Regions from separate parts of the Legionella beliardensis genome, predicted to be linked through region 2. Evidence: riboswitches for the same ligand, from Rfam matches in the RefSeq annotation. Region 2 holds a riboswitch; the other holds the start of a gene.

Region 1 (15,190 bases), 380 kb from region 2:
TTGTTAGATTTGTACGACCTTGTTGCCTGGATAAATTAAAATGTAGATACTGTTTTTAAAAGCAAGCAAAATTTCATTAAAAGTTTTTTGTTTTAAGACAGCATCTACTAGCTTTATCTAACCCTAGTCCGAAATACCGTGGCTTGACCACGGTTATCCAACCCGTCAGTGCCACTGCACTGGATACCGTGGTCAAGCCGCGGTAATTCGGTTGTAATTTAATTTCATACTAAGTAAACGTAGCTTAGGCGCAGGCCCCTAGGGTCTAAACCCGGGTTTCACTTTATTTCACTCAGACTACAAGGTCGTTTTGTTCACTTATTCTGTCCACGCAACAACGCCTTGCGAGCGAAGCGAAGCAATCCAGCACGGACTTTGAAAACGCACTTGACTTGCTTCACCTTTGACTTCGTAAAGGTTCGCAAGACTTAACTCTTCTAGCTTGGCTTTCTTCTACGCAATAATCCCGGTTTACACGGCTCATCGGTACGATTCTCCAAAAAATAAAAATGATCGACAGGCCCATGACCGTGACCTAACTGATATCGTTTTCCAGATAAAATGGCTTGGGTTAAATAGTGTTTCGCCTGAGTTATTGCTTCCCATAAAGAAAAATCTTGAGCAAGGTATGAGGCAATGGCTGATGATAAGCTGCAACCGGTACCATGCGTATTCTTAGTTTTTACTCGTTTAGCATGAAACCAATGGCAGGTGTCTTCTTTTAAGCAGTAAAGCACATCAGATGATGTATCAGTATTAAGATGTCCGCCTTTGAGAAGAACGTTCGTTTTATATAGTTGGCCGATGGTGATAGCGGCAGTTTGCATGTCCTCTTTGCTGCGGATGCTTTTATCTAATAGATGTTCTGCTTCAGGTAAGTTAGGAGTAATAAGGTAGGCTAAGCTTAGTAATTTTTCTTTTAGTTTTCCTAAGGTTTTTGGCTTGAGCAAGGGAGAGCCATCTTTAGCAACCATCACTGGATCAAACACAATAGGTATGGATTTAAATTGGCTTAATGTTTGACAGACTACATCAATGATAGGTTCATCATGCAACATGCCTATTTTAATAGTCTGAACATTTAAGTCATCCAAAACAGATTGCAATTGCTTTTGCACAAATCCCGCAGAAATGGTTTCAATCGCTTGCACACCTTCTGTATTTTGTGCGACTAACGCCGTAATGACCGCTGCAGCATAACTGCCCGTTGCAGAAATCGCTTTGATGTCAGCGTGGATGCCAGCACCCCCGGATGGATCAGTACCAGCAATACTTAAAACACAAGCTAAATTATTCGTGGTCATAATCACCTCGTTGTGGCAATTTTGCTAAGGTATCTAAAAAATGAACTTTAAAGGAGCCAGGACCCTCTGCGAGATAAGCTGCACGTTCGCCACAAATCCCATAAAACACAACAGCCGCACAAGCAGCGAGATAAGCATCCGAAGAGCACGCTTGAAATGCGCCAATAATGGCAGTTAATAAACACCCAGAACCCGTAATGGCAGGCATAAGCTCAGAGCCTCTAGCGAATAAGTTAATTTGTGTTCCTTGAATGACTGCATCCGTTTGGCCACTGATCACGAGAACCACTTTATACTCGGTTGAAAAACAGGTGGCTGTATCTAAGGCTTCTGCAGTCGTGATACTGGCATCAACACCTTTTGTTGTATAAGTTGACCGGCATAACGCCGATATTTCGCTGGCATTGCCGCGAATGGTTGCAAACTGATACTGTTTAAGTAAATGTAAGCAAGCTTGAGTGCGGTATTGACTTGCCCCAGCCCCGACAGGGTCAAAAATAATAGGTTTGCCTAGCTCATTAGCAACTAAACAGGCTTGCTCACATAGTGCAAGAAATTCATCTGTTAATGTGCCAATATTAATAATAATCCCATCTGATAAGTGAATTAAATCGCGAATTTCAGCAAGTCCTTGCGTCATGATTGGTGAAGCGCCTAAGCTCAATAGACCATTCGCGACAAAGCCCATCGTGACCTGATTGGTTATATTGAGCATGAGGGGTCTTTGCTCTTTAATTTGCTGTACTATGCGATAGACAGTTTCATATTGCATAAGATTTTCCTTGTTGAATATTTTTTATTAATTCTCTAGTAGCCAAGAATGGGTCGGGACAATCATGAATTGCGCTGATGACCGCAACGCCATTGGCGCCATGCTTTATTACATCATGGACATTACTGGCATTAATGCCACCGATGGCTACCACTGGATGTTTAGAGCGTTGCGCTATTTCTTTTAAGCCGGCTAATTGCCAAATGGTTTTACAATCGGTTTTGGTTTGACTGGGAAAGACAGCACTGGCAGCAATATAATCGATACAATCTAATTGGTTTGCCTGGTTAAGCTCGTTAAACGATTCAATGGAATAACCGATGATTTTATCGGGTCCTAGTAGACGATGCGCTTGCCAGGGTGAAAGATCAGATTGGCCAATGTGTACGCCATCGGCATCAATGTCTGCCGCAAGTTCAACATAATCATTAATGATGAAGGGAATTTTTAATTTAGCTAATAAGGATTTTAATGCGAGTGCGGTGTTACGGATGTCGGATAGTGATTTATTCTTGTCTCTGTATTGTACCAGAGTGACACCGCCTTTGATGGCTAATTCAAGGAATTGCAGGTATTGATCAAGAGGCTGGTCATTGAGTTGCGTGACCAAGCAGAGGTCAAGTGTGGCTTTATTAGTCATTGCGTTTCTCCTTTATTTAGGAAGAAAAGAGCAATGACTGCTTAGGCAAGAATGCCTAATACAAGCAATACTCACTCTCCCTCCGCAGGCATTATCCAGTGCAGGTTCTAAGGGTAATTCTCAGCTTTGACTAATCAAAGCACCCCCGGTGATTTAAGTTTGGCATCCTAAATTAGCTTCACTAGTCTGTCAATTTAATTTTGATCTGGCTGTTAAAAATCGATATATCAAGACTATGAATAGGACTTTCATGTATAGTAGTATTTTAACTTAACTTGTTAATTACAGCGCTCGCTCACTGGTATTTATGGAAGCTACGACTATTACAGAGCAGTTAATGGAAGAATTATCGGGACGAGTTTTAATCATTAAAGAAAAACTTGCTCAGTATCACGCTGCAGGAAAGAAACTATTTGCAACATCCTCGTTTCAAACTCAAAGCTTGCCTCTGCTACATATTCTTTCTGAGCTTGATTTTACTGTCCCCATTTATTTTATTGATACGGGTTTTTTGTTTCCAGAAACGTATTTATTTAAAGAAAAATTAAGCAACCAATTGCATCTAAAAATTGTTACGCTTCAATCAGCAACTTCAAAATTAAGACAACTAGATAAACAGCAGCAATTTTTATTTATGACTGATCCTGATCACTGTTGCTTTGTTAATAAAATTTTGCCCTTAGAACCAATTATCCAACAACATGATATTTGGATAAATGGTGTTAGAGAATCACAAAGTAAAACGCGTGAAAAATTTCATGAAGACATGCAAGGCAAACATGGCATTCTTCGTTATCACCCGTTATTAAAATGGACTGCAAAAGAGATTTACTATTATGCAAAATATTATGGCTTGCCCGAGCATCCCTTACAAAGTAAAGGGTATGCAAGCCTCGGCTGTATACCTTGCACGACAACCTTAATCAATGCCAGCACGCTATCACGAAAAGGGCGATGGGCTGGCATGCGAAAAGAAGAATGCGGTTTGCATACTGAATTGATGGGAGTAGAAAACAAGTGAATGTTTTAATTACTGGAGGAGCAGGGTACATTGGTTATGAATTAACTAAATGCTTAATGAATAACGTAGCAATTAATCACATCACCGTGTATGACAATTTTTTACAAGCAAATTACCAGTGTTTAAAAGATTTAGCCGCTGCTAACGTTAGCGTTATTCGCGCAGATATGTTAGATGAGCGTAAGCTTAAACACGCATTAAAAGATATTGATTTTGTTTGCCACCTAGCAGCAGTTAGGCGCGCACCTTATAACGAAGAATATACCCACTTATTTGAACAGGTTAATCACTGGGGCACGGCAGGACTTTGTTCCTTGCTTGCAACAAGTCAAGTAAGTAAAGTAATTCATGTAAGTAGTGCTGCTGTTTATGGCACCTCTTCTAAGCCCTTTACCGTTGCAGACGAACCCATGCCAAGCACACCTTACGCTTACTCAAAATTAAATGGTGAGAAGCAGCTCGTGCGAGTTCAGCCAAATAGGGATGTTGTTATTTTGCGTTTAGGGCATGTTTTTGGCTATAGCTTGGCAATGCATTATGGCTCGTTAATCAACAAATTTAATTTGGCCATGGCTTTTCATGAACCTTTATTAGTGCATGGTTGCGGTAATCAAATTAGACCTTATATTCATATTGATCGAGTAGTACAAAGTATTGCTTATTTTTTATCTGCTGATTATCAAGAGCAGGCGGGTTTATATAATATTTATGATTTTAATTTAAGTATTAATGACATCCTGCAAGCTTATCAGGATTTATCCTTAAATTTTGAAACGATTCATGTGAGCCAGCAGCAACGCTTAAATGATTTGATTTTATCAGGCAATGAACTTCAGCAGTTTATCGGCAAACCAAAAGAAATAACGGCTTATCTCCAACAAAGTTTGCTTGCTTAAAAGTAACTTACTCGTAGCTGGGTAATAAATCAAAACATCAGCTTCAATCCCGACACACTTAAAATGGCGACCAGACAAAATCTTAGTTTGCCTGGTTTAAATTGCGTGGCTGCGATGCTACCTAAAATGGCAGTAGGTAGTGAGCCAAGTAATAAAGAAAGGAGCATGTGACTATCTACATGTCCACCTATTAGATAACCAAGGCCTGCAACCAACGCTAGGGGAATAGCATGGGCGATGTCTGTCCCGACAAGTCGATTCGGCGTCATTTGGGTGGGATAAAGATACAATAACATGACACTGCCTAGCGCGCCTGCGCCAATGGAAGTAAGAGAAACAAGTACGCCTAGGATGATGCCTGCTAAAATTGTTAATTTATCTTGAATGTGACGGTAAGGTTGGTTGTGAGAAAATTGACAGTAAGACAAATAATTCAGTAACCAGCCTTTAATGAGTAGGCCAAGGGCGGTGAATAAAATGACGCCACCGATGATGGAAGTCAGATAGGTTGAATGAATTGTTGTTAGGAGTCCAGTTAATAAGGCAATAATCATGACTAAGGCGCTAGGCAGACTACCAAGCCAAAGCTTACGAACCACATGCCAATCTACTTGCTGTTGGTGATGATGAATGAGTAAGGCCGCCATTTTAGTTAAGGTAGCAAACCATAAATCAGTAGCGACAGCCGTGGTAGGGGCAACATGAAAGAGCAGAAGTAGGATAGGCGTCATTAACGCACCACCCCCAACGCCGGTTAAACCTACGATAAATCCGGTAAAGGCGCCGGCAACGACATACATCAAATCCATTTTAACCTAAATCCCTGGGTTTTAACTTTTCTGTCTTACACCGTATAGCGTTTACTTTATTTTGTAAAGATTAGGATAACTTTAAAAGTTAAACAGTTGCTAACGCTTAGCATTGTTGCGTGGATAAAATAAAACGTAGCTCAGGCGCAGGCCCATAGGGCCGAAACCCGGGTTTCACTTTGTTTCACCCAGGCTACAAGGTCATTTTGATCACTTATTCTATCCACCCAACAATGCTATAACGCTTTAGCGACGAAAAAAGGATTTTTAAATCCTTTTTTGCCATAGACCAGGGGTTTACCATCAAGTGCTTCTACCTGTCCTCCTGCTGCGGTTAAAATGGTGTGACCTGCGGCAGTATCCCATTCCATGGTATGCCCAATTCGTGGGTAGAGATGAGCGTTCCCTTCAGCAATTTTACAAAATTTTAAGGATGAACCAACTGCCATAAATTGCGCGACTTTCTTGTTGATAAGATAAGCATCCATGGCTTTTTGATCACCATGCGAGCGGCTGCCCACCACATAGAGTCCTTCTTCAGCAGGTTGAATGACTTGAATCGATTGCCTATTACCATGCCTATCCATTTTGATTGCCTCGCCGCCCTTAAAGCCTGCATACAATAGGTTTAAAGCGGGGGCCGCGACAATGCCTAAAACAGGTTGATGTTCTTCTATTAAAGCCACGTTTATCGTGAATTCGCCATTATAATTGATAAATTCTTTCGTCCCATCAAGTGGATCAATCAGCCAAAATTGCTGCGGATTTTGCCATTCTAGGTGTTCTAAATCGGCATTTTCTTCAGAAATAATGGGAATATCGGGCGTTAATGTATGAAGTGTTCTCGTAATGATGTCATGTGAGGCGAGATCGGCCTCTGTTAAAGGACTGCCATCAAATTTAGTCACATAGTCACAATGGCCTTGATAAAGCGCTAGTACAGCATCTGATGCTTCCCAAACCATCTTGATGAGTTCTTCTAATAGTGCTTCTGTGATTTGCATAGACAACTAAACATCTCCTTTAAATTTTTAGCAAGGCTCACAAAAAGCCTTAAATCGCGTAGTTAGCTTAACTAACTTCCTCATTAGCTACCTGGTTTGCTTGAGCCTTGGTGATTTTCTTAAATTCTCTGAGCAATTGTAATACTTGGGCTGCCGATTCTAACGGGGTGAGCTTTACGGTATTAATAATTAAATCAGGTGCTGAAGGTATTTCATAACGGCTATCAATGCCTGTGAAGTTCTTAATTTTTCCGGCTTTAGCTTTTTTATATAACCCTTTAACATCACGTGCTGCAATGACGTCAATTGGCGCATCGACAAATATTTCTAAGAATTGGTCATCGCCAATTAATCGCCTTGCCATCTCCCGTTCCGCTGCGAAAGGTGAAATGAATGACACTAAGGTAATTAATCCTGCTTCCGTCATCAGTTTAGCCACCTCAGCCGCGCGCCTAATATTTTCAGCCCGATCAGCTTCGGTAAAACCTAAATCCCGGTTAAGGCCTAGGCGGATATTATCACCATCGAGTAACATAGTGTGTTTGCCCAAGGCATTTAATTCGCGCTCAACTAAGTTAGCTATAGTGGATTTACCAGCGCCAGATAAACCGGTAAACCACAGTACCACAGGTTTCTGCTGTTTAATATCAGAGCGCATGGACTTATTGACTAGCAAATCTTGACGATAAATAGTTGTTGAGCGGCGGAGTGCAAAATGAATTAAGCCTGCTGCAACTGTTGCGTTGGTTATTCGGTCAACAAGAATAAAGCCACCTAGTTCCCGGTTAACATCATAAGGTTCAAAAGCAATTAGCCTATCTAAGGCGATGTCGCAACAGCCAATCTCATTTAACGTTAATTCTTGGGCCGCTAGCCGCTCCATCGTATTTACATCAATACGGAATTTAGGTTTATTAGGTGTACAAAGTGCTGTGGCTGCGCCAATTTTTAGTAAGTATTGGCGGCCAGTGACCATGGGTTGCTTATCCATCCATAATAGGGTTGTTTCAAATTGATCTGCTACCTCAGCAGGCATGGCCGCAGCGGTAAAGACATCACCGCGAGACACGTCTACTTCATCGGTCAATGTAAAGGTAACTGATTGGCCGCAACTGGCCTCAGGCAAATCACCCTCATAAGTTACAATGCGCGCAATTTCTGTTTCCTTACCGCTAGGTAAAATCTTAATGCGATCACCAGGGCACACGGTACCGGCAGAAATACGGCCGGTAAAGCCACGAAAATCTAGATTTGGGCGATTAACCCATTGGATTGCCATACGAAAAGGGCGCTTTTCTAGTGAGGTCTCAATGATTACTTCTTCCAGATGCTGCATGAGCGTTGGGCCTTGATACCAAGGCATATGGGTGGAATATTTTACGATATTATCACCATGCAATGCCGAAACTGGAATCGCTTCAATTGTGGTAATACCTAGTTTCTCTGCAAATAGACGATAGTCATTGGTAATGTGTTTATAAATGGCTTCGTCATAATTAACGAGATCCATTTTGTTAATCGCAAGAATGATGTTTTTGACGCCCAGCATGGAGACAATAAAACTGTGGCGCTTGGTTTGGGTTAACACGCCTTTACGGGCATCAATGATGACCACAGCCAACTCTGCTGTAGAAGCACCTGTTGCCATATTACGCGTGTATTGCTCATGACCTGGTGTATCAGCGACAATGAATTTACGCTTGTCAGTGGAAAAAAAACGATAAGCGACATCAATGGTAATGCCTTGTTCGCGTTCTGAGGCAAGTCCATCAACTAATAAGGCAAAATCCAAATTACCGCCTGTTGTGCCAAATTTTTTGCTATCAGAGGCTAATGTCGCCAGTTGATCATCATAAATCGTGTGGGATTCATAAAGTAATCGCCCAATTAAGGTTGATTTCCCATCATCCACAGAGCCACAGGTAATAAAGCGCAGCAAGCTTTTCGTGTTGTCCGTTTGTAGATAAGATGTAAAATTATTCGTTATCCATGAATTTGTTGGCATTAAAAATAGCCCTCTTGTTTCTTCTTTTCCATAGAAGCGGTGCCATCATGATCAATCATTCGGCCCTGTCGTTCTGATGTGGTGCTGGCTAGCATTTCTGCAAGTATGTCTGGTAGTGTTTCGGCATTTGATTCAATAGCACCAGTTAACGGGTAGCAGCCTAAGGTTCGAAAGCGCACTTGGCGCAACTGAGGTTGCTCACCTGTTGCCAAAGGTAGTCGTTCATCATCCATCATGATGAGTGCGCCATTGCGTTCAACAACAGGTCGTATGCCGCTGTAATAAAGGGGAACAATATCAATTTTTTCCTGGTAGATGTATTGCCAGACATCAAGCTCAGTCCAATTTGATAACGGGAAGATGCGCAGGCTTTCTCCTTGATGCTTGCGCGTATTATACAAACTCCATAACTCAGGCCGCTGGTTTTTAGGATCCCAACGATGATCTTTATTGCGAAATGAAAAAACACGCTCCTTAGCACGCGATTTTTCCTCATCACGGCGCGCACCCCCAAATGCTGCATCAAAGCGATATTTTTCTAGCGCCTGTTTTAAGGCGGCCGTTTTCATGACATCGGTATGAATGGCTGAGCCATGGGTAAAGGGATTAATGCCAGCCTCTATGCCTTCCTGATTGACATGTACCAGCAATTCAAGCCCATGTTTTGCAATAGTCTGGTCACGAAATTCTATCATTTCCCTAAATTTCCAAGTCGTGTCCACATGCAGCAAGGGAAAGGGTGGTTTAGCGGGATAAAATGCTTTTAAAGCTAAGTGCAACATCACTGAACTGTCTTTACCAATGGAATAAAGCATAACGGGATTGTCTGCTTCAGCCACCGTTTCTCGCATGATGTAAATACTTTCTGCTTCCAGGTATTTTAAGTGGTTTAACTTCATGTTAGTCACTCCTGCAAATGCCCTTAATTTAATGTGTTCGTTCAGAGAGTATGAATAAATAACTAGGTGGTGGCAGGGCAATCGTTGCTATTATTTATTTAAATAAATTACTATAATTACCTTTTTTTTAAAAGCCTTATGTACTCTCGTAGGATAATTGTCAATGCATCAATATAAAGGTGAATGCCTCTGTGGGGCTTGTCGCTATGTCATTACCGGACAAAAACCAGAAGCGATGTATTTGTGTCATTGCAGTCGCTGTCGGAAAGAAACAGGGACAATTCATGGTGCTACCGCTTTCTTTAAGGATGCGCAATTATCATGGGAAAAGGGCGAAGAGAATCGTTCGCATTTCAAATTAGAAGGAACAAGAAAAGAGCGCGCTTTTTGTAAGACGTGCGGCTGCCCGCTTCCTAGGCAAGAAAAAGACTACATCATTCTACCAGCAGGTACGCTTGATGATGATAAGTTGATAGAACCAACAGCTCATATCTTTTGTGCAAGCCGTGCTGTTTGGGAAGATAAACTAAGTACCTTACAGCGGTTTGATGAGTTACCTAAGTTAAAAGACTAAATGCTAGTTACACTTATTCCATAAACCACACCGGTATATCGCGTTTTGTCCATTTTGCTAAGTGAGATTTGTGCCCTCTAAAATACTGCCGATAGGCCAGCACAGGATTTTCATGCCTATATTCATCCGGAAGAACTTGTGTGATTTTTGTTAGCCCTAGATCAGGTAGAGGGGGTGGGTCTAAGGCTAAAACGACATCATAAGATTTATGATTTTTATCCCGGTTAAAGCGGTATTTATATTCCTCATTTAAAGCCCCAGATAAGTCTTTTAACCAATTCCAATTAGCTAATGATTGATTTGCCCATAAAACACAAGGATGAGATTGATGGGTTGGGCGATAGGGCGCTGGTATGTTATTTATCCATAATACAGTACAAAGAATTTGCGCTGACTCAAGAATCATTTTCACCACATGCGCATCACAATGATAAAGAGCACAGGTTTGTATGTCTTCATCAAAATAAAAAATATTCATCCTTTTTTTCAACCTATCAACAGGAAAATTCAGCAAACCAAGCAATTCATTAATTTTATCACCCTTTTCCTCTTTGCCTACAAGCATTGTTGCTTGGATAGAAAAAGTGATCAAAACGACCTTGTAGCCTGGGTGAAACGAAGTGAAACCCAGGTTTAGGCCCTATGGGCCTGCGCCTGAGCTACATTTTAATTTATCCACGCAACAATGCCTTGCCTACAGCCTTTAAAAATAGCGTGTTTTAACACGTATTTAGCCAAAAGTATTAATATATGATCCTTTCAGTATGAAAATAATATAATTTTTAAACACTGGTATTAAATATATAGCAAATTTAGTAAATTCGTTTCTGTGTTAACAACTAATCAGGTGATACCGATGAAAAAAATAACGAATTTAGCACTTTGCTTTTTTATACCAACACTAGCCACGGCCCAGGTAGTAGCACCGTCAACCGCAGCCAGTGTAGCTTTATCAACCAATGGCATTAGTCAAATTGTACAAGGCAGTGGCAACATTCTTGCTGCAGGCAGCCAATTAACCATTGTGTCTATCAATAACGTAGGTGAGTTTATCGATATCACCTTACAAGCAGTCGCTAATTCAGCCACCGTCACTTTGCGCGTGTCTAGAAATATCTTAGGCAATTCACTACTTGCAACAGGCCAAGCTGTGCAAGTCATAGGTGTAAGTAGCGGTAATCTGATTTATGTTGCAGGTCAACTGATTGCCTTTTTACCTAATGAGTTAGGTAGACATCTACTTTTCAGTCAAAAATTATAATCGGAGTCTCTTATGAAATTTATAATGAAACAACGACTAGTGGTATGGGTATTCTTAAGTTTAATTTGCCCTGCTTTGAAAGCAGGGACAACCTGTAAACCGATAAAAATGACACCGCAATTATATAATCAATCCAGTTATACGGCATTAAGCGTACAAAAAAAGCTAACTCAAAGTGACGCCCAAGTCGCTTTACTCGCGCGAGTAGGCACAAATTTGGAAAAATATGGCCTACGTTACAGTCATGTAGGCTTTGTGATTAAGGATTATCCTGGCGCACCAGGCAAGTGGACTGTGTTGCATTTATTAAATGAATGCGGAACCACGTCTTCCTCCATTTATGCTCAAGGATTAATGAACTTCTTTATGGATGATTTAGTCAGCATGGATTATCAATTGGTTATCCCTGACTTGCCTACGCAAAGAAAACTTCATGCCTTACTTTTAACAGATAGGGTTAAGCAGCTACATAATAAGCGTTATAGTCTAATCGCGTACCCTTACTCAACGCGTTATCAAAATTCTAATCAATGGGTTTTAGAAGTATTAGCCAGTGCCTTAACGAATAAGCCTTCGCCCTCACGCGCGGCAGTACAGCATTACTTATTAAAAACAGGTTATAAGCCTACTGTGATTAAAATAGACCCTTTTGCGCGTCTTGGCGCGTCTATGTTTAATTCCACTGTTTCCTTTGCTGATCATCCAGTAAGAGAGCAACAAACTAATCAATTCTCAACAGTAACCGTGGTTTCTATAGTTAACTACCTGAAGCAGCAACACCTTATACAAAAAATAATCAATTAATCCATTGATGTCCATAAGATTTAATCCGTAATTATTTATCTAGGTGACCAAAATGAAAATTTCTAGAGTGAAAGGCTTTTGGCCTTATCTGATGTTAGTTTTCTTCAATACCTTTGTAGATATAAGTCACAAAATTTTAATACAAGATACGCTCTATCAGTCTGCTAAAGGTTCAGTGTATACCTTATTATCATCCATTATTAATGCGTTTATTTTGTTGCCTTATATCTTGTTATTTACGCCATCAGGGTTTATTGCTGATAAATTTCCCAAAGTTACGGTATTAAGAGTTACAGCAGCACTTGCTATTCCGCTGACCATAGTTATTACTTGGTGTTATTTTCAGGGCTATTTTTTCGGCGCTTTTTTCATGACCTTGTTGTTGGCGGTGCAAAGTGCTCTGAATTCACCTGCTAAATATGGCTATATTAAAGAGCTTTTTGGCAAAGAACAGTTATCGCGGGTGAATGCTATTGTGCAAACCTTAACAATCATCGCCATTTTAAGTGCGACTGCGCTATTTACCGCCTTATTTACCTACTTGATTAAGGCAGCAAACCTACAACAAAGCCTCGATAAAGTGCTGCTATTAAAAGCCTTCGCGCCGTTAGGCTTTCTCCTTATCCTATTTTCCGTGATTGAAACCTGTATGACCTTTTGTTTAATTCAAAAAGAAGCTGTCGATAGCGAGTCAACTTATGAAATTGTTAATTATTTTAAAGGAACTTACTTAAAATCTTATTTAAATAATACCCGTCAACCACGTATCATTTTTATTAGTATCATCGGCCTATCTATCTTTTGGGCGATTAACCAAGTACTTTTAGCAAGCTATGGTGCTTTTTTAAAAGAGCACATTGGCCAGGTCAGCGTGCTTTTTGCGCAAGGTTCTTTAGCCATTGCAGGCATTGGTATTCTATTGGGGGCGCTTTATTCAGGACGACGCTCTAACGTGCTTCTAGAATTAGGCATGATACCCATGAGTACGATTGGGATTGCACTAAGTCTTTATCTTTTGCCGCATTTGACCAGCCATTGGGCTATCCTTAGCCTCTTTTTAATTTACGGATTTTTTGGCGGCATGCTCATTGTCCCATTAAATGCTTTAATTCAGTATTATTCACCTAAGCATGCGGCAGGAAAAATTCAGTCAGCTAATAATTTTTTGCAAAATTGCTTTATGCTAGGTTTTCTTGGCTTAGGAATATTGTCTTACTTCTATCAACTAGATAGTTTAATCCTACTCCATGCCTTGTTTATTATTGCCTCACTCGGCGCACTTTACACACTTATAGCTTGGCCGCAGCTATTCATGCGTTATGTGTTTTCTATGGCATTATCATTCATGTATCGCTTTCGTATTCATCAAGTACAGGAGTTACCAATTCAAGGCGGGATTTTATTGCTAGGTAATCATGTAAGCTTTATTGATTGGGCCTTATTACAAGCAGCCTGCCCACGGCCCATACGATTTGTTATCGATAAATCATTTTATAATAAATGGTATGCTAAATGGTTGTTTAAGCTTTTTAAAACCATTCCCATTGCGCCAGGGGACTCACGATTAGCCTTAATAAAAATTAATCAAGCTTTAAATGCCGGTGAAGTGGTGGCGTTATTTCCCGAAGGGCAGTTGACTCGAGATGGCCAGTTAGGTGTTTTTCGCACAGGTTTTGAGCGAGCAGCTAAAGATGCTAAGGCCCTAATTATTCCTTTTTATCTACACGGCATGTGGGGTTCGCGAACATCTCGGGCACCAGAAAAGATTAAAGGGGTGCGGCGTGCAGTGAGCATAACCTTCGGTAGCGCTGTAAATGTTAATAGCAATGCGGAGCAGGTAAAACAACACGTGCAGGCATTGAGTTTAAACTACAATGCAGTAAATCGGTAGTGAGTTTATAGGGTTAATTATTACGTTTCAAACTATCAAAAATCTCTGGAACCCAAGGGCGAATGGCGATGATTAACGCAGTGCCATCGCGCTTATGGATAGGGATATCCACTGTGTCGCGACAAAGGGTGGCAAATTCGTTTGCTGTTTTAATTAAGGTTTGTTGAAACAGTTGATTATCCTGCTCACTTAACATACCACTGCGCACTAAATACAGCTCGGTAGGCTTTTCAAATTTACAATTAAAAAAATCACTTTGAATGGTTTTTTGAAAAAAGCGTTGAATTGGTCCGTCTGGAATCCAATGAAAGTTGGGGTCAATGAGTCGTTTAAAGCGGTTACCAGGAAGCAATTCAATGATTTTCATCTGATCAAGGCGTGCTGCATAACGAATTAATGCATGCTCAGAAATCGTATAATAAGCTAAAATATCCTCAAAAGACCAATGGTTAAGAATACAAATTGCGACTAATAATAAGGTAAGATCCCCAACCAATTCTTCTTCTTGTTTGATGGATAAGCTCCGAATCTTGATTTTACTTTTTTCTAAAAAAGCAAAAATATCAGCAAGTGTCATATCAAAGCATAAACAAATATCTTCCAAGCGGCTAACATTCACATCTTCTTGACTAAATATGCGTTTAACGCTTGCCTCGGATAATTTAAGTTTGCTTGCTAGCGTTTTGTAGGTTAATCCATGCAGGCGGAGTTGCTGTTTGATAACAGTAAATAAATCACTCAATTGGGCCATTAATAGTTATAAAAATGAGACATAAACTAACCACATTATACCAAATTTAGCTTTAAGCGTCAGACACACATTTAAGGGATACTAAAATAATATAAGCTGTTTGTACCTTAGCTTGTCTAGATAATTACCATTTTTTAATCTCTTGATTAACTTTATTGGTCATTTCTTCTAGCGCCGTTTGGGTATCTTTGGGCGGTGAAAAAAACCGACTTACCTGTTCTTGTGTACTGGCTTTTCCGATTAATATTTGCAGTTCCGCAGGTTGGAAATGCATTTTTGTTATGGCATTTCTACCAATTTCAGGTATGACAGTAAGTATACTACCTTGTACTAATTTATAGTCTTTAGTTTCCTGATTAATTTTATTTTTTTTATAAGTTATATCATTAATAACTTCATTTAATTCAGCAATTTTATTAGAAATGATAATAATTTTTTGCTCGTTTCCTTGGAAAGATTTCAGGGTTTTTAATTCAGCTGCTAAGCCATCTCGGTAAGTGGAAAGTGACTTAAAAATAGGCTCAATCTCGTTATTAAAAAAAGTTTTAAATTCTTTCAA
Region 2 (15,763 bases):
TGAGGATCTCTTTGATTAGTAATGTTTCTTCTTCTGTTAAGGGTGTTGTTTTTGCTACCAGCGGCTTTACTGTGTTTATCACGTAGACAATATAATTTAAGACTGTGTTTCGGGTTTCATATTTAATTGCTTTTTGAATAAGGTCAGTTAGTTCCTCTACTATTTGTGGGTAAGGCTTAGCTAAAATTTCTTCAGTATTGTAAGAGTCTGACGTTTGACTTTCAGCATAACGTATAATAACTCGGCCTAATTTAGTGATAAATTCCTGTAAGCGTGACATAAAAGCTCCTTTCACGTAATTTAAAGAGTAGTTTCCATAGTTACCAACTATATTTAATCCGGGCTGCAAGTGCAAGCTTTGAACAGTTTAATGAGTTAAGAATTAATGTGCTCTTTTAAAAATCTTACATACATTCAATTAAATAGTATGTTAAAAAAACAGTAAAATTGACATTTGTTTTTGAATAAAAACCCTAATAAAGATTTATTTTTTATAGGGCTTAAGCTAGCATGCTATATATACATATGGAGATGGTAACATTGTTTAATTTTAATACTAAATGTCCTCCTGTTTTAGGAATAGATATAAGCTCAACGTCTATTAAAATTGTTGAAATATCTGGAAGAGCAGGTCATCGTATTGTTGAAGGGTATGGCTATCAGATGTTGCCGCCTAGTGCTGTTGAAGGGCATACCATTAAAGATATTGATATTGTCAGTCAAACGATAAAAAATGTGATTGAGCGTAGCCGCTTAAAGAGTAAAGTTGCTGTATTGTCTGTGCCCGATTCACTGGTAATCAGTAAAGTTGTGCAGATTAATGAAGGATTGAATGACTCGGAAATTGAAGAATTAGTCATTATGGAAGCAGATAAATTTATTCCATTTCCAATTGAAGAAATTAATATTGATTTTGAAATTATAGGTCATTCCGCCAGGAATACGGCCATGTTGAATGTACTGATTGTGGCATCACGTTCTGAAAATGTGACTACCCGTATAGAAGCAGCAACAAGAGCAGGTTTACAAGTTAAAATCATGGATGTAGAGTCTTTTGCAGTAGAAAGGGTGTGTCATATCTTATTAGAGCATTTACTTCCCCAAAGCGTAAATAAAATTATTGCGGTTATTGATATTGGCGCATTGTTTGCCAATTTATATGTGTTACGCAATAATGAAATTATCTTCACACGGGAAGAGGAATTTGGCGGCAGCCACCTTACTAATGCTATTGAGCATCATTATAATATCTCACATGAAGAGGCTTTACGAATTGAGGCTCAACAACCTTTACCAGCAGATTATCATGAGGAAATTATTATCCCCTTCATAGAAACATTAACCTTACACGTAAAACGTGCTTTACAATTTTTTTATTCTACAAGTAATTACACTACTGTTGACCAAATCATTTTAACAGGTGGGGTAACTAAATTGCCTAACTTAGTGCAAGCAATTGAACAAGAAATAAAAATACCTACTCTTGCGGCTAATCCTTTTAGCTATTTAAATTTAGGAAGAAAAATAAACGCTGAATACATTGCTAATGATGCTCCGTTTCTCATGATTTCTTGTGGATTAGCTTTAAGGAATATTGGTAAATCGCTATGACTGATATTAACCTATTACCTTGGCGAGAACGAAGGCGCGAGCAGGAAAAGAAAAAATTTCTGACCCTATTATTAGGTGCTACGTTTATCGGCATCGGTATTGTTATGCTTATAAATTATTATGTGCATGATTTAATTAATATTCAAACAGCAAGAAATCAGCGCCTACAAGATGAAATTAACACATTTAACCGACAAATTATCGAGATAAAGCAACTTAAAGAGGTTAGAGCGGGTTTAATTTCGCGCATGAAAATAATTCAAGGCCTACAAGCGAGGCGGACTTTAACGGTCTATTTATTTGATGAGTTAATTAAAGTAGTTCCAGACGGGATTTATCTAACCCAGGTTACAAGAGAAGGTGATAAAGTCACGCTACAAGGTTATTCGGAATCAAATACGAATGTTTCTATCTTAATGCGTAATATTGAACGAAGTCCCTGGATTAAAGAGCCTGTATTAACGGAAATTAAAAAAAGCAAAGAAGCAACGACAGCTGTAAATAATGAATTTATTCTAAGCTTTGTTCTTAAACCAAAAAATGCGCCATGATGAATAATTTTAACTTAAGTGAATTAACAATAGAAAACGCTGGTCAATGGCCATTAGTCGTTAAATATTTAGCAGCAGCGATACTTGCAGCTGCTATTATTGCTTTTGGCTATTTTTTGTTAATCAAGCCTAACCTCGCTACACGCGACAGCCTTTTAGCACAAGAAACAACCTTAAAAGAGGAATTTGAACGAAAACAACAATTAGCGGCTAATTTATTTGCTTATAGAAATCAGCTACAAGAAATGAATAAACGATTTGGTGCGCTATTAAAGCAGCTACCTGCAGAAAATGAAATGCCAGGCTTACTGGAGGATATTTCAAAAACGGGTATAGCCAGTGGATTAACATTTGATAGATTTGCGCCTCAGCCTGAAGTAAAGCACGATTTTTATATTGAACTACCTATTAATATCGTTGTTGTAGGTAATTACCACCAATTGGCGGTGTTTATTAGTCGTATTATCCAAATGAGCCGAATTGTTACCTTACATGATTTTGAATTAAAGCCTCAGATGGATGAAAAGCAAAAAAAGCCTATCGGTGATTTATTGGTCATGCAATTAACAGCAAAAATTTACAGATATAAGACTAAATGAATAAACTAGGATGTTTGATTTTATTATTGATTTTAATATTGACAGCTTGTTCATCTCCTCAGGACGATGATTTAGGACAATATATTGAGCAGGTTAAGGCGAAAAAAGCACGTCCAATTGAGCCTTTACCTACATTTGTGGTACCCAAAAAATTTATTTATCCTGAAAATGATAATCGTCGTAGTCCATTTAAACAGAAAGAAGTAGTCGTTGCGGTACCTGATCAATTAGCGCCGGACACGAAACGGCCAAAACAACGTTTAGAGCAATTTCCACTTGATGCTTTAAAATTTGTTGGTACATTAGAACAAGGTTCTATCACGTGGGGTTTGATTAGCCTACCTAACGGCGAGATTGTGCGCGTCAGGCCAGGCGATTACATGGGAAAAAATTTTGGTCGCATACTGCGTATTACGGATACGGTCCTTGTCCTTGAAGAAACTATTCGGGCTGCAGGGAAGTGGCAGAAAAAACAAACCATCTTTAATTTAAATGCAGGGAAATAGGAGTTGCGTTTTGCATAGAATCATTTTAGTAGTTGCATTGCTTATTTGTTTTTGCAATCCCTTATTAGCTCAAGACAATACATTAGTTGGCTTAAAAGTAACGCCCTTGCCAAACGAACGAGTGAAAATAAATTTTATCTTTGCAAAGCCAATCACAACCTTACCAACTAGCTTTATTACACAAAAGCCTGCACGCTTAGTTCTTGATTTTGCCAATGTCACCAACCAACTTGACGACACTGTGGTTTCTAAAAAAATTAATTTAGGTGCATTAAGTGATTATACTATTTTAGCAGTGGATAACCGTTTGCGTGCTGTTTTTAATTTATCAACATTAGCTATCTATTCAGGTTATGTGGCGGGTAAGGTTTATACGCTGACCTTGAGTGGTAAAACACCGCAAGTGTTTGAGCAGCGTAAGGAAGTATTTATTACAAATAGGCCGGTTAAAGCGCATTTTACGATTAATAATATTGATTTTCGTGGTACAGGTAAGCAAGCTGGTCGAGCGATTATTGATGTGTCTAGCAGCAGTGTTCCCGTTGAAGTAAGCCAAACAGGCAGGGAAGTGGTTATTAATTTTATTAGTACTCGCGTTCCTGGTCGCCTAATGAAGCGCTATGATGTTGCTGATTTTCAAAGCCCAGCCCAACTCATGACGCTGCGTCAAGTTGGCAAAAATGCCCGGCTCGTGATTAAAAGTAAAGGCGATTATGGTCATTTTGCTTATCAAGTCAATAAACAACTTTTTGTGGATATTTTTCCTCTGACTGCAGAGGAAATTAGGCAGGCTAAGTTAAGAAAGCAAGTTTATACAGGCAAATCGCTATCGTTAAACTTCCAAGACATCTCTATTCGTGCTGTATTGCAGTTATTAGCTGATTTTAGTGGTTTTAACATCATTGTTAGCAATGCTGTTGAAGGTAAAATTACGCTGCGTTTACATGATGTGCCTTGGGATCAAGCGCTAGATATTATTCTTAAAACCAATAATCTAGATAAGAGACAAACGGGTAATATTATATTCGTAGCGCCGGCTAAAGAGTTATTAGATAGAGAAAAAGCAGAACTTAAATCACAGCAAGAGGTTGTTAATTTAGTCCCATTGCGCTCGGAGTTGTTGCAGTTAAATTTTGCTAAAGCTGCAGATATAGCTACCCTTTTAAAAGATAAAAATACTTCCCTTTTATCAAAAAGAGGCTCAGTAAGCGTTGATGAGCGCACTAATATGATTTGGATTCAAGATGTTGGTGAGCAAATTGAACGTGTTCGTGAGCTGATTAAACAATTGGATATTCCAGTTAAGCAGGTGCAAATTGAGGCGCGTATTGTGAACGTAACTCGGGAAGCCATTAAAGATTTAGGCGTTCGTTTTGGTGTTTCTCGCCCCCCTCATTTAAGTGGAACATTAGAGGGCGCAAATCAGTTAGCCGCAGGCGTGCCACCAGCCGAGATAATTCCATTAGCTGATCGCTTAAATGTCGATTTGGCCGCACCTGCCGCTAATCCAGCGTCTATTGGAATTGCTTTAGCTAAACTTGGTGATGATGTTTTACTAGATTTAGAGCTATCAGCGTTAGAGAGTGAAGATAAGGCCGACATTATTGCTAGTCCACGTTTAATGACGACTAATCAACAATCAGCTATGATTGAGTCAGGTGAAGAAATTCCTTATCAAGAGGCGACTTCCAGTGGAGCTACAGCTGTAGCCTTTAAAAAAGCAGTGCTTAGCTTGAAAGTAACGCCACAAATTACCCCGGATAATAAGATTCTGATGGACTTACAGATTAATCAAGACGCACCATCAGGTCGTTTGGTTAATGGTGTACCTGCTATTTTAACTAAGCAAATACAAACGAATGTTTTAGTAAACAATGGCCAAACAGTCGTATTAGGTGGTATTTACAGACAAGATAAAAATAATACCATTAATCGAGTGCCTTTTTTAGGCGAATTACCAGGGCTTGGTATCTTATTTCGTAATAAACACTCTAGAATTAGAAATGAGGAGTTGCTCATTTTCATTACTCCAAGGATAATAACGGATAATTTATCGATTATGACAGTGAATGGACAGGGTGTTGGTTTGGACAAATTTGGCAAGCCAATAGCTGTATATAAATAAACTTCTTGAATAATTAATAAGAAATTAATAATAATTTGCAATTTTAATCGGAATGTACATCTACTTTTTTGTATACTTAGTGGTTAAATCATAATTTAATAAGAGATGCGCCTAAAGTTTTGGAGGAAAAGCAAAGTTCGGGCGGTTGTATGTCAATGTCAGCTTTAGGTATTACGTTAATCAAAAAGAATTGTTAAGGCAATTCTATCTTAGCAAAGAGGTATGTGATCAAAAATGAGCATAGTTAAAGTACGCAATATTTTCTTAATTGGGCCTATGGGAGCAGGAAAAAGCACTATTGGCCGTACTTTGGCAAAAGAGCTCAAATTAGAGTTCTTTGATTCTGACGAAGTAATTGAAGAACGTGCAGGAGCCGATATTTCCTGGATATTTGATATTGAAGGGGAAGACGGTTTTCGACGACGTGAACAGAAAGTAATCGATGAGTTAACGCAAAAGACAAATATTGTCCTCGCTACCGGTGGTGGTGTGGTAATGACACCTGAGAACCGTAATGCTTTGGCTGGTCGAGGAACAGTTATTTATTTAAAAACATCATTGCAGCAGCAATTTGAGCGCACCAAACGTGACACGAAAAGGCCTTTGCTACAAACAGACGATCTAGAAGGACGTTTAGAAATGTTGCGTGATGAGCGCGAACCCTATTATGAAGAGTTAGCTGATATTAGCTTTGAAACGGATAAACTAACTGTTAAAGCAGTTGCTAATAATATTATTAAATATATTTATGGCGAGCTCTGAGTTGCTTTATCAATTAAAGGTTAATTTACTACAACATGATTACCCTATTTTAATAGGAACTAACTTTTTAAAAGATAATGAATTATTGCCTGCTTATGTTAAATCTAAGCAAGTGATGATCATTACCAATCAAACGATTGCGCCTTTGTATTTAGAAGGTCTACAACGCTTGTTTGCCGATAAGCAATGTGATTGTGTCATTCTTGCTGATGGTGAAGAATATAAAAATCAACAAAGCCTTTTTCAGATATTTGACACACTAATCGAAAAAAAGCATCATCGCGACACGACTATCATTGCATTAGGTGGTGGGGTAATTGGTGATATTGCGGGATTTGCGGCATCTGCGTATCAGCGTGGCGTTGACTTTATTCAAGTTCCTACGACATTGCTAGCTCAGGTTGATGCATCAGTAGGTGGAAAAACTGCTATTAATCATCCACAAGGTAAAAATATGATTGGCAGTTTTTATCAACCAAATGCCGTAGTTATTGACGTTGCTGTTTTAAATACGCTACCTATACGAGAATTTCGGGCAGGCTTTGCTGAAGTCATTAAATATGCCATTTTAGAAGGCGGGGATTTTTTTTCTAATGTAAGGCATGCTTTAAAAAAAGGCTTGTCCAGAAACTCGCCTGAACTTGCTGAGATTATTTATCAGTGCTGCCAAATCAAAGCAAATTATGTGCAAAAGGATGAACGTGAATCAGGCCTTAGAGCCTTACTAAATTTAGGCCATACCATAGGGCATGCCTTAGAAGCTTATACACAGTATAAGCGCTGGCTGCATGGCGAAGCAGTAGGTATAGGTTTATATTGTGCTGCTTTATTATCTCATCAGCTAGGGGAGTTAAGCTTGCAGGCTGTGGAAGAAATAGACGAGTTATTAACATTAGCGAATTTACCTAGACGAATACCAAAAGATATTAATCTGGAGCATTTACAAATGTTGTTAGCAACAGACAAAAAAATTAAGAATAATACGTTGCGCTTTATTGTGATTAAAGGAATTGGCAATTGCTCTCTTGCAACTAACATTAATGGATTAATGATTCAACAAGTGATGGTTAGCGCAGTTGAGGGAGAATAACGATATGTTATCTAGTTCCAATGCAGCTATATCACCTACTGAATCAGTCAATACGTTACTATATAAGCCTAATAACTGGCTTGCCAAGATTAATTTTATTAATCATCTCATATTATTTAATGATTTGATGATTGTTGTCATGGCTGAACAAGGTGGCGGAAAAACAGCGTTCATCCAATTATTACAAGAGGGTTTAAGTGCCGAAATAAGTGCCTATACTGTCGATGCTAAAGTTCCTTTAGCAGAAGCGCAGACCTTAACACAAATTGAGAAGTTTTGTCATTTACCGGCTAGTTCTGAGCCGCAATTAAGTGATTTAGTCGAAAAAATCAATACGCTTAAAAAACATATCTTAATCATTATTGATAATGCACATTGCCTAAGGGAAGATTTTTTAAAAAACTTGCTGCATGAAGTGAAAAAATATAGAAATAATTTTTTCCATGTTTGCTTAGCATCCGATTTTTCGCTTAATCCCCTTTTAAATGTATTGCATGGCGATACATTTAAAGACTTAATTCACACGATTGATTTGGGTCTGTTAAGCAAGCAAGAGACTAAAGAATATTTATTGAAAAAATTACCTGTCTCTACCAAAGGGTTAAATAAACAGTTAACCGATAAAATTTTAAATGAATTTTATGATTTAACCAGTGGTTGTATTGCTCAAATTAATACACATTTGGCTTCTTTCTTTAATTTAAATAAGACAAATTACTCATTTTTAACTAAGCGTTTACCGGTTATTACAAGTTTATTTTTACTGCTTTTAGCTATGACTTATTTAGGCCAGGCAAAGATTAAATCTAATTCCCCAGCAGCAAGTTATGCTGACTTGACTAAGGGAAATGGTACTATAAAAAGTAATCTAATCAGACATAATGATATAAAATTAGATAGTAAGCTGCTTGCTATCCCTATTAATCATGAACAAGAAAGTTTGCCACTCCAGGAAGAAAGGACAAAAACTGTAACTGCAACGGCGCTTGACCAGCACCATCAAGAGTTCGTAACTGTTAATGAAAGCACAATAGCCAGTGCTATTTTCCCAGAAGAAATCGCTGAAACGGTATTAGAATCATCTTTATTGGCAATAGATGAGGTTTTTAAGCAATCTAATTTGGCAAAAACCACAGCCGAGCAGCAATTAGAAAATTTTTATACTATCCAACTATTAGCAGGAGCTGATAAAGAAGGTTTAAATCACTTTCTAAGGAAGCAGCCCATTCAAGGGACAACAATAAATCACCTAAAACGACGAGGTAAAGATTGGTTTGTTCTGACTTTGGGTGAATATAGTCAATCTAATCAAGCCAAAATTGCCTTACAACAGTTACCGCCTGAGCTTAGGAAACTAAAACCATGGGTTAGAGCGTTACCTAGAAAGTAGGAGATAAAAATGGGTACCGTGGTTAAGATCAAAGCGCGGTACGTTGGGCTAAACGCAGTGCAGCCCAACAAGATTCAGAATAACCTACCAGAGCTGCTTTGGTTTAATAACAATCTATTAAGGCTTAAATGAAGCCTGGTTGCAGGTTAATTCATCGGTTACTTCGTTACCATAATTTGCCATTAATTTTTCTAGCTCCTTTTTATTACACTCTGCTGTTAATTTTTCTAACTCCTCTTTTTTTTCTTGAAAATTATCTTTAAAGGTTAGATGTGCATTATCTAAAATAAGGGTTTGCTTAGGAAGCACGCCAGAAAATATAGTGACTTTATGTGTCGTATGATTAAAAATAATACTTTTAGTTTGTAAAGTGTCGTCCAGCGCAAGTTGATTGTAATTATCGTGATAACTGGCAGTAATTTTTATATTTTGTGAGGATAGATAAGCTGCTATAGCATCAAACAAACGTTGCTCCCCACCAATTAGGATTGCTTCATAAGTATCCACTGGTAGCGGGCTATCTTTTAAATAACCCATTATCTCTTTAAAATCATCATTAAGCAGATTTCTTGGGCCGGAAGGTAAAATATATTCTATGCTATTAAAATGTCCAAAAAAATAGGTGGTATTCGATTTCGAGTAGATAATAAAAATACAGCAACTACATACGTCTCGTGTTTCTGAGCTAACGCCATTTAAAATTTTATACGCTGGAAAACTAATCACTTCTATTTCTTGAAAATTTTTTCTTTCCGATTCGTATTTTTCGAGAGCGTTATTTCGTAAGCTTCGAATGCTGATGGTTGAGCTTAAGTCAGTTTTCTTAAACATCTTATGACTACTTTATAATATATGTGTCCTAGTTTAAGCCACAAAGCTTAAGATTATATTAAATATATTTAATTAGGAATCAGCTGTATTCTATCTCGGCGATGGTTTCTTAAAGCTTTAAGCCAGCTGAAATAGCCATAGCTAGCCATGATTGTGTAGATAAGCATTAACAAAACATGAAAGGGAATGTGCTTTTGTAAGTATAAATACGCATAAAGCGCATCAGTAATAAACCAAATTAGCCAAGTTGTTATAATTTTATGACACATAAGCCATTGGCCTGCCAAACTTAGAGCCGTTGTTAGCGCATCAAGCGCTGCTACGTTCGAGTTAGTGAACGCCGTTAAAATGAAAAAGATAATCATAAAAAGCGCTAAAATTGCTATACCTAGCGTAAACCATTGCTTCTCTTTTAAGACAAGAATAGGTTTATTAGTGCTGGTAATGGGGCGCTGCCATTGGAGCCAACCATAGCAAGTCGTGATAAAGTAAAATGATTCTAAGAGCATGTCAGAATAAATGCCCTTTTGCCAGTAAAGCCAACCATTTAAGCTTGTAGCCACCAGACTGATTAGCCAACCGCGGCTATTTAAACGAATAAAATAATAAGTAGCTAAAAATGAGGTCAATGCACCAACAATATCTAAGAACATCACTAAATCCCTACGCCGGCATGACCCGAACAGGTTCAATGGGTATAATCTCAGCCCACAGTTGGGCACCCCGCAAAATGAAATAGTTCTCTTTCGAAACTTCAAGATCATAGCAATTACTTTGTAAATAGATACTTTTAGGCACAGTATTTGATTGCTACGATATAATTTAAGCGCTTAATTTAACAAAAGAGCAATGGTATATGCAACCCGTTGCTGTGCCATTAAAAGGTATAAAATTTGCTAGAATTACTGAGCTTTAATAAAATAAATTAATGCATTTGAGCGCCATATGAAAATTTTACTATTTCTGATAGGCTTATATTAAGCAGAAGTCCTAAGGGAGATTAGAATGTATAAAAGGGTAATGTTTGCTACGGATTTTGATGAAGTAGGTATTAAGGCCGCACAAAAAGCTAAAAAAATTGCTGATGAGAATGGGGCTGATTTATTACTTGTTCATGTAGTAGAACCTATTCCAGCTTATGCTTATCCAGGGTTTGCTGGTTTTGCGGAAGTAGAGATTTCTATTCGTGAGCAAGCAGAAAAAGAATTGGCATCGCTTGCGCAGATGTTAGGTATTGATGCAGCACATTGTATGATTGAATATGGCTCTACCAAAAATGAAATTCTGCGGGTTGCCAAAGAAAAAAATATTGATCTCATTGTAACAGGTAGCCATGGAAAGCATGGGCTTTCTTTATTACTAGGCTCAACAGCAAATGCAATTTTGCATGGCGCAGAGTGCGATGTGTTAATTGTAAGGCCTGTTCTTGATAAGAAATAAGCTTAGCATCACCCACTAAGCTTTATACGTCATTGCAAGCTCCTTCGGCTTTCTTCTACGCAACAATGCCTACTTGCAAAGACGAGCAAATGGCTGCATTAAGACAAAACAAATGTCGCCTGGGTGCAGGTCCGCAGGACCTAAACCCGGGTTTCACTTCGTTTCACCCAGGCTAAAAGGTCGTTTTAATCACTTATTCTATCCACGCAACAAGGCCAAAACTTAGTGAGCGATGCTATATTATCCCGCATAAGCGGGAGTTTAAAATCTTAATATAAAGTTAAAACTAATCCATTAATAATGCATCAACCTTGGCGGCGCAGATAAAATCATTCATGGTGAGGCCTTTTAAGGCATGGGTCATAAAACTAACATGGCAATAATTATACCCAACTTCTAAATCAGGGTGATGGTTTTCTAAATTAGCAATCCAAGCTAGCGCATTAACAAAGGCCATCGTTTCATAAAAATTATGAAATTTAAACGAGCGTTTAATGACCTTGCTATCAGCCGAAACTTGCCAATTATTGTTAAGTTGGGGCATTAAATGCTTAACTTGTTGGTCATTTAAGGCCTCCCCAATGCCTTCACAAGATTGACAATGTTTTTGACGTAATTCGCTACTCATAAAAATATCCTCATGTTGCAAGACAAGCTGCTAGATTATTAAGAAATCGAGTATTATGTTCCGGCATACCAATACTAACGCGTAGGTGATTAGGAAGGGCATAAGCATTAAGTGGGCGCACTATAATACCTTTTTCGAGCAATTGCTGGTAGAGTGTTAAACCATCTTTACCGCAATCAAAGGTAATAAAATTACACGCAGAAGGTAATGAGCTAAGGTTTAGGGCATTTAAACCCTGCTGCATTTGTTTTAATCCCGCTGCATTTAAGTCAATTGTGTCTGCAAGAAATTGTTCATCTTCTAGCGCTGCATAACCACCTGCTAAAGCGGCTTGGTTGACTGAAAAAGGCAGTTGTACCTTATGTAATAAATTAATAATATCTGGATGGGCGATGGCATACCCTAATCTTAAGCCTGCAAGACCATACGCTTTGGAGAAGGTTCGGGTGACCACTAAATTAGAAAACTGCTCAAGTAAGCTCAGTGAGGTTCGCTCGTGCGGCTCATAAGCGTATTCATAATAAGCCTCATCAATGACTACTAAGGTTGAATCCGGTACATTTTTTAGTAAGTAATGAATTTTCTCTAGTGGAATAAGCAGGCCAGTAGGATTATTTGGATTAGCTAAAAAGATGATGGCGGTATTTTCATTAGCCATTTTTACCATAGCCTCTATGTCAACTTCCCAATTAGGCAATAAAGGACTTGAACGTACAGGTATACTTAAGATTTGTGCCTGAATACTATAAGTAATAAAAGCCTGATCGTGCGTTAACATATGCTTATTGGTGTGTAGGCCAAAAATAGTAAGTAGTAAGGAAAATAATAGGTCTGAGCCATTACTTAATGCTAAATTGCTTTCAGAAACACCTAATTTTGCACTTAATTTTTTCTTAATAGGGTGATTTGCGGCGTCAGGATAGGTAGCGATTTTTAAGTGATTTAATTTATTAATAGCAGCATTTACTTTAAAACTACAGCCTAATGGGTTCTCATTACTGGCAAGTTTAATAATGTCTGTTATTCCCTGTTCGTGACTGAGTTCCTCGACTGACTTTCCCGGCACATAAGGGTTGAGATTTCTAATACCGATATGGGGCAGCTGTTGATAATCACAAGGCAACGTTCTCTCCTTAATAGTGCGGTTATCCCAAAAATCTTAGTAAGTTAGTCATATTACTTAAGAAATACCACAAAGTGAATGCTCTGTTTAAAATTAAACATTGCCTCTACCGGATGAAAAGATTATCCTAAGCCGGCAATTCAAACCTCAAAAATGGATTATTTTATGCAGCGCGGATTTTCTTTAATCGAAGTGCTTATTTCTTTATTTATAATGAGCACCACTGTTTTATCTCTCTTAAATCAACAACTACACAGCTACTTAGTAAGCCACCAATTAGTTATTCATGGGGATTCGTTAAATAAAGTAATTAACTTAAAAGAGCAGTGTATGGCAGAGGCGCTGTTGCACTGACGTCTTAAATGGCACTTATGCAACGAGGCGTGAGCTTAATTGAACTACTCATTAGCCTTACTTTATCGTGTTTATTGCTAGGGATGTTGATGCAATTTTATTTAAACAGTAAGCAGCATTATTTGAGCACGCAAAAAAAATTTGCACAAAATAGTGATGTGCAGTTAGTCAGTCAACTACTACGTGACAGCATTAGGAGTGCAGGCTTTACCCCTTGCCTTAGTATTAATTACTTAACTATGCAAGATAGGCGTAATGAACAATCAGCGCTTATAGCTATCGAGACAAAAGGTAGTGGCAGTAATCACTTAATTGTGAGGCGCATGAGCGATGACTTTTTTTTAATCACTAAACAACTTGATGCAAAGCATTTATTAATTGCCAATAAAACATTAACACCTGGCGAAGTTGTGGCAATTACTGACTGCTTTCATGGTGAAATTCAGGAAATAGAAGCAGTTAAGGTTATTTCGTCCGGTTTATTAATCACTTTAAAAAAACCACTTCTTTTTGACTATGCCTCGCCTGGTTACATAGGCGCATGGCTAGAGGAGCAATTTTTTATGCAAGCTCGGAAGCAGAGTATTAACAAGCTTTTTTACAAGGTAAGTCATGCAGAGCAATTGACAACGGCTATTAGCTCTTTTGCTGTAAAAATATTAAAAAATAAAGATTATCAAGAAGTTGTTATTAAGTTAGGTCTAGAAGACCGGGTGATTAGCTTAAATACCAGAGTGCGTATGCCTTGAAGCAGCAGGGAATCATATTATTAACGACCGTCATTTTCTTAAGTATTATTATGTTGCTAGTAGTGGCGCAAGCTCAACTCGTTGCTTTACATACCAAAGCACTTAATTACCACACAAAGCGTGCTTATGTCTTGCAATCTTTAGAAAAACTAGCCTATCGCTTGATGAGTGAGCAACTGACAAAGCAGCAAACGTGTTGCTTAGCTAAGGAACTTAATCCAAACGAAGTAATTAATCTATTAAAAAAACAGCAAGAAGGCTGCTTTATAAGCGATGATAAATTAACTTATATTTATCTAAAAGAATATTTAGGCCAATTTAATTGCTTGCACTCTACAGTAAATGGGCACATCTATAGTACCAAGCATTGGCGACTGACTATTGCAGCACTTACCTCTCCACACCCCTTTGTCCTACAACTACGTTTTGCGACTCTAGCCCCCTTCAGTCCTGAAATCTGTAAATCGACCTTAATGATTTCCCCGGGTATTTTAAGCTGGCGTTATTTAACCTAATTGCTGTATAATGGACGAATTTTTATTAAAATGCACTTATTATGTTCAAATTAATTAGAAATAGTTTCCTTTATTTAATCGTTTTTTCGTTTTACATGGTGCAGGCCACTGCCAATTCAGATGTCGTATCGTTGTTTCCTATAGAACATTATGATCAAAAAATAACTTCTTGGATTAAACCGACTGACCCTAATTATAATAAACCGCTGTTAAGCAAAGAAATCCAAGAGCAGCGTTTAAAGGAATTCTTTGAGCATTATTTTGGTACGATGTCGCCCTGGAGTGCAAGCTTTGTTAATCGTCTATTAGAGCAATCTGCGCCTTATAACCTCAAAGCGCTAGAAGAAAGTTTATTAAATGAATTTAATAATGAAGGTAAAAGTGATCATGCTATTGGTTATGGTGAGAACTTTAGGCCTTATTCTAAACAATGGATAAGAAAAATTGCGCAAAATATTGATTTAAATCAATTGGATAATTTAACTTATCAAAGTACTAACAGAGCTATTGCCATAGATAATTTATATGCACGAGCCCTACCAACTCATGATGTTTATTTTTATCATTATAAAATCCCGGGGCAGGGCTATCCTTTTGATAACTTACAAGAGTCAGCACTTTGGGCAGGAACACCTGTGTATATTTTGGCCCAGACTAACGATAAGGCTTGGTCTTTAGTATTGACACCTGACTACATCGCTTGGGTTGATAGTAAAGGTATTGCGCGTACTAATAATAATTTTGTGCAACAGTGGAAAAAGGCAGCGCAAGCGAATATGGCTGCCATTATTCGCCCGCAAACCAGTCTATTAAATCAGCAAGGGCAGTTATTATTAACAGCTTATGTTGGTGCGGTTTTTCCTGCGAGCAGGCAACAGAATACCATTCATTTATTAGTTCCTACTGCTAATAGCCAACACCAGGCATTAATAAATAACGTAGATGTCTCAACGCAGCAAGCCGTATTAATGCCTTTTGCTGCAACGCCCCACCATTTTGCACGTGTTATGCGCCATTTAATTGGCCGTCCTTATGGCTGGGGTGGCGCTTATTTTTATAATGATTGCTCTGCCGAATTAAAAAGCTTATTTACCCCATTTGGCATTTGGCTGCCCAGGCATTCTTCCCAACAAGTGCACGTAGGCCAACAAGTCGACATATCATCAGCAAGCGCAAAACAGCGCGTTGATTTTTTATTAGAACACGGCAAGCCGTTTGTAACTATAATCTATATTGGCGGCCATGTTGTGTTGTACCTTGGAAAATTTTTAAATCCCAACAACCCATCTGCACCAATGGCTATGACTTATCAAAACCTATGGGGTTTAACGCCACGCGCAAGCGACAAACGTGAGGTCGTCGGCGGTTCGGTGTTCTTTCCAATGCTATTGGAGTACCCTGAAGACTCAAGCCTAATCTCGCAAGCTGATAAGTCTTATTTTCAAATTGCTTATTTAGATGAAACGCCTAATTTATTGCATGAATTCAA

The links. Region 2 has a riboswitch for thiamine pyrophosphate ahead of pnuC (nicotinamide riboside transporter PnuC). Riboswitches for the same ligand answer to the same signal wherever they lie in the genome.
Region 1: linked by a shared signal. The riboswitch ahead of thiE (thiamine phosphate synthase) and the one ahead of pnuC (nicotinamide riboside transporter PnuC) in region 2 are both predicted to bind thiamine pyrophosphate.

The regions. Positions count from the first base shown of each region.
Region 1 covers NZ_UGNV01000001.1:489,660-504,849, forward strand. Annotated here, with positions in the region: gene thiD (bifunctional hydroxymethylpyrimidine kinase/phosphomethylpyrimidine kinase) at 438-1,304, opposite strand; gene thiM (hydroxyethylthiazole kinase) at 1,291-2,076, opposite strand; gene thiE (thiamine phosphate synthase) at 2,066-2,716, opposite strand; TPP riboswitch at 2,776-2,873, opposite strand; gene DYE47_RS02215 (phosphoadenylyl-sulfate reductase) at 3,024-3,737, shown strand; gene DYE47_RS02220 (NAD-dependent epimerase/dehydratase family protein) at 3,734-4,633, shown strand; gene DYE47_RS02225 (sulfite exporter TauE/SafE family protein) at 4,663-5,442, opposite strand; gene cysQ (3'(2'),5'-bisphosphate nucleotidase CysQ) at 5,679-6,446, opposite strand; gene cysN (sulfate adenylyltransferase subunit CysN) at 6,514-8,451, opposite strand; gene cysD (sulfate adenylyltransferase subunit CysD) at 8,451-9,359, opposite strand; gene DYE47_RS02245 (GFA family protein) at 9,514-9,924, shown strand; gene DYE47_RS02250 (hypothetical protein) at 9,938-10,516, opposite strand; gene DYE47_RS02255 (hypothetical protein) at 10,781-11,185, shown strand; gene DYE47_RS02260 (DUF2145 domain-containing protein) at 11,198-11,989, shown strand; gene DYE47_RS02265 (MFS transporter) at 12,042-13,880, shown strand; gene DYE47_RS02270 (helix-turn-helix domain-containing protein) at 13,894-14,631, opposite strand; gene DYE47_RS02275 (hypothetical protein) at 14,756-15,190, opposite strand, start outside.
Region 2 covers NZ_UGNV01000001.1:870,082-885,844, forward strand. Annotated here, with positions in the region: gene DYE47_RS03900 (hypothetical protein) at 1-280, opposite strand, end outside; gene pilM (type IV pilus assembly protein PilM) at 541-1,611, shown strand; gene DYE47_RS03910 (PilN domain-containing protein) at 1,608-2,162, shown strand; gene DYE47_RS03915 (type IV pilus inner membrane component PilO) at 2,162-2,761, shown strand; gene DYE47_RS03920 (pilus assembly protein PilP) at 2,758-3,267, shown strand; gene DYE47_RS03925 (type IV pilus secretin PilQ) at 3,278-5,392, shown strand; gene aroK (shikimate kinase AroK) at 5,627-6,154, shown strand; gene aroB (3-dehydroquinate synthase) at 6,141-7,244, shown strand; gene DYE47_RS03940 (ATP-binding protein) at 7,249-8,634, shown strand; gene DYE47_RS03945 (hypothetical protein) at 8,752-9,465, opposite strand; gene pnuC (nicotinamide riboside transporter PnuC) at 9,534-10,118, opposite strand; TPP riboswitch at 10,109-10,201, opposite strand; gene DYE47_RS03955 (universal stress protein) at 10,471-10,905, shown strand; gene DYE47_RS03960 (4a-hydroxytetrahydrobiopterin dehydratase) at 11,192-11,533, opposite strand; gene hisC (histidinol-phosphate transaminase) at 11,544-12,656, opposite strand; gene DYE47_RS03970 (type IV pilus modification PilV family protein) at 12,822-13,010, shown strand; gene DYE47_RS03975 (PilW family protein) at 13,028-13,759, shown strand; gene DYE47_RS03980 (hypothetical protein) at 13,810-14,274, shown strand; gene DYE47_RS03985 (C40 family peptidase) at 14,316-15,763, shown strand, end outside.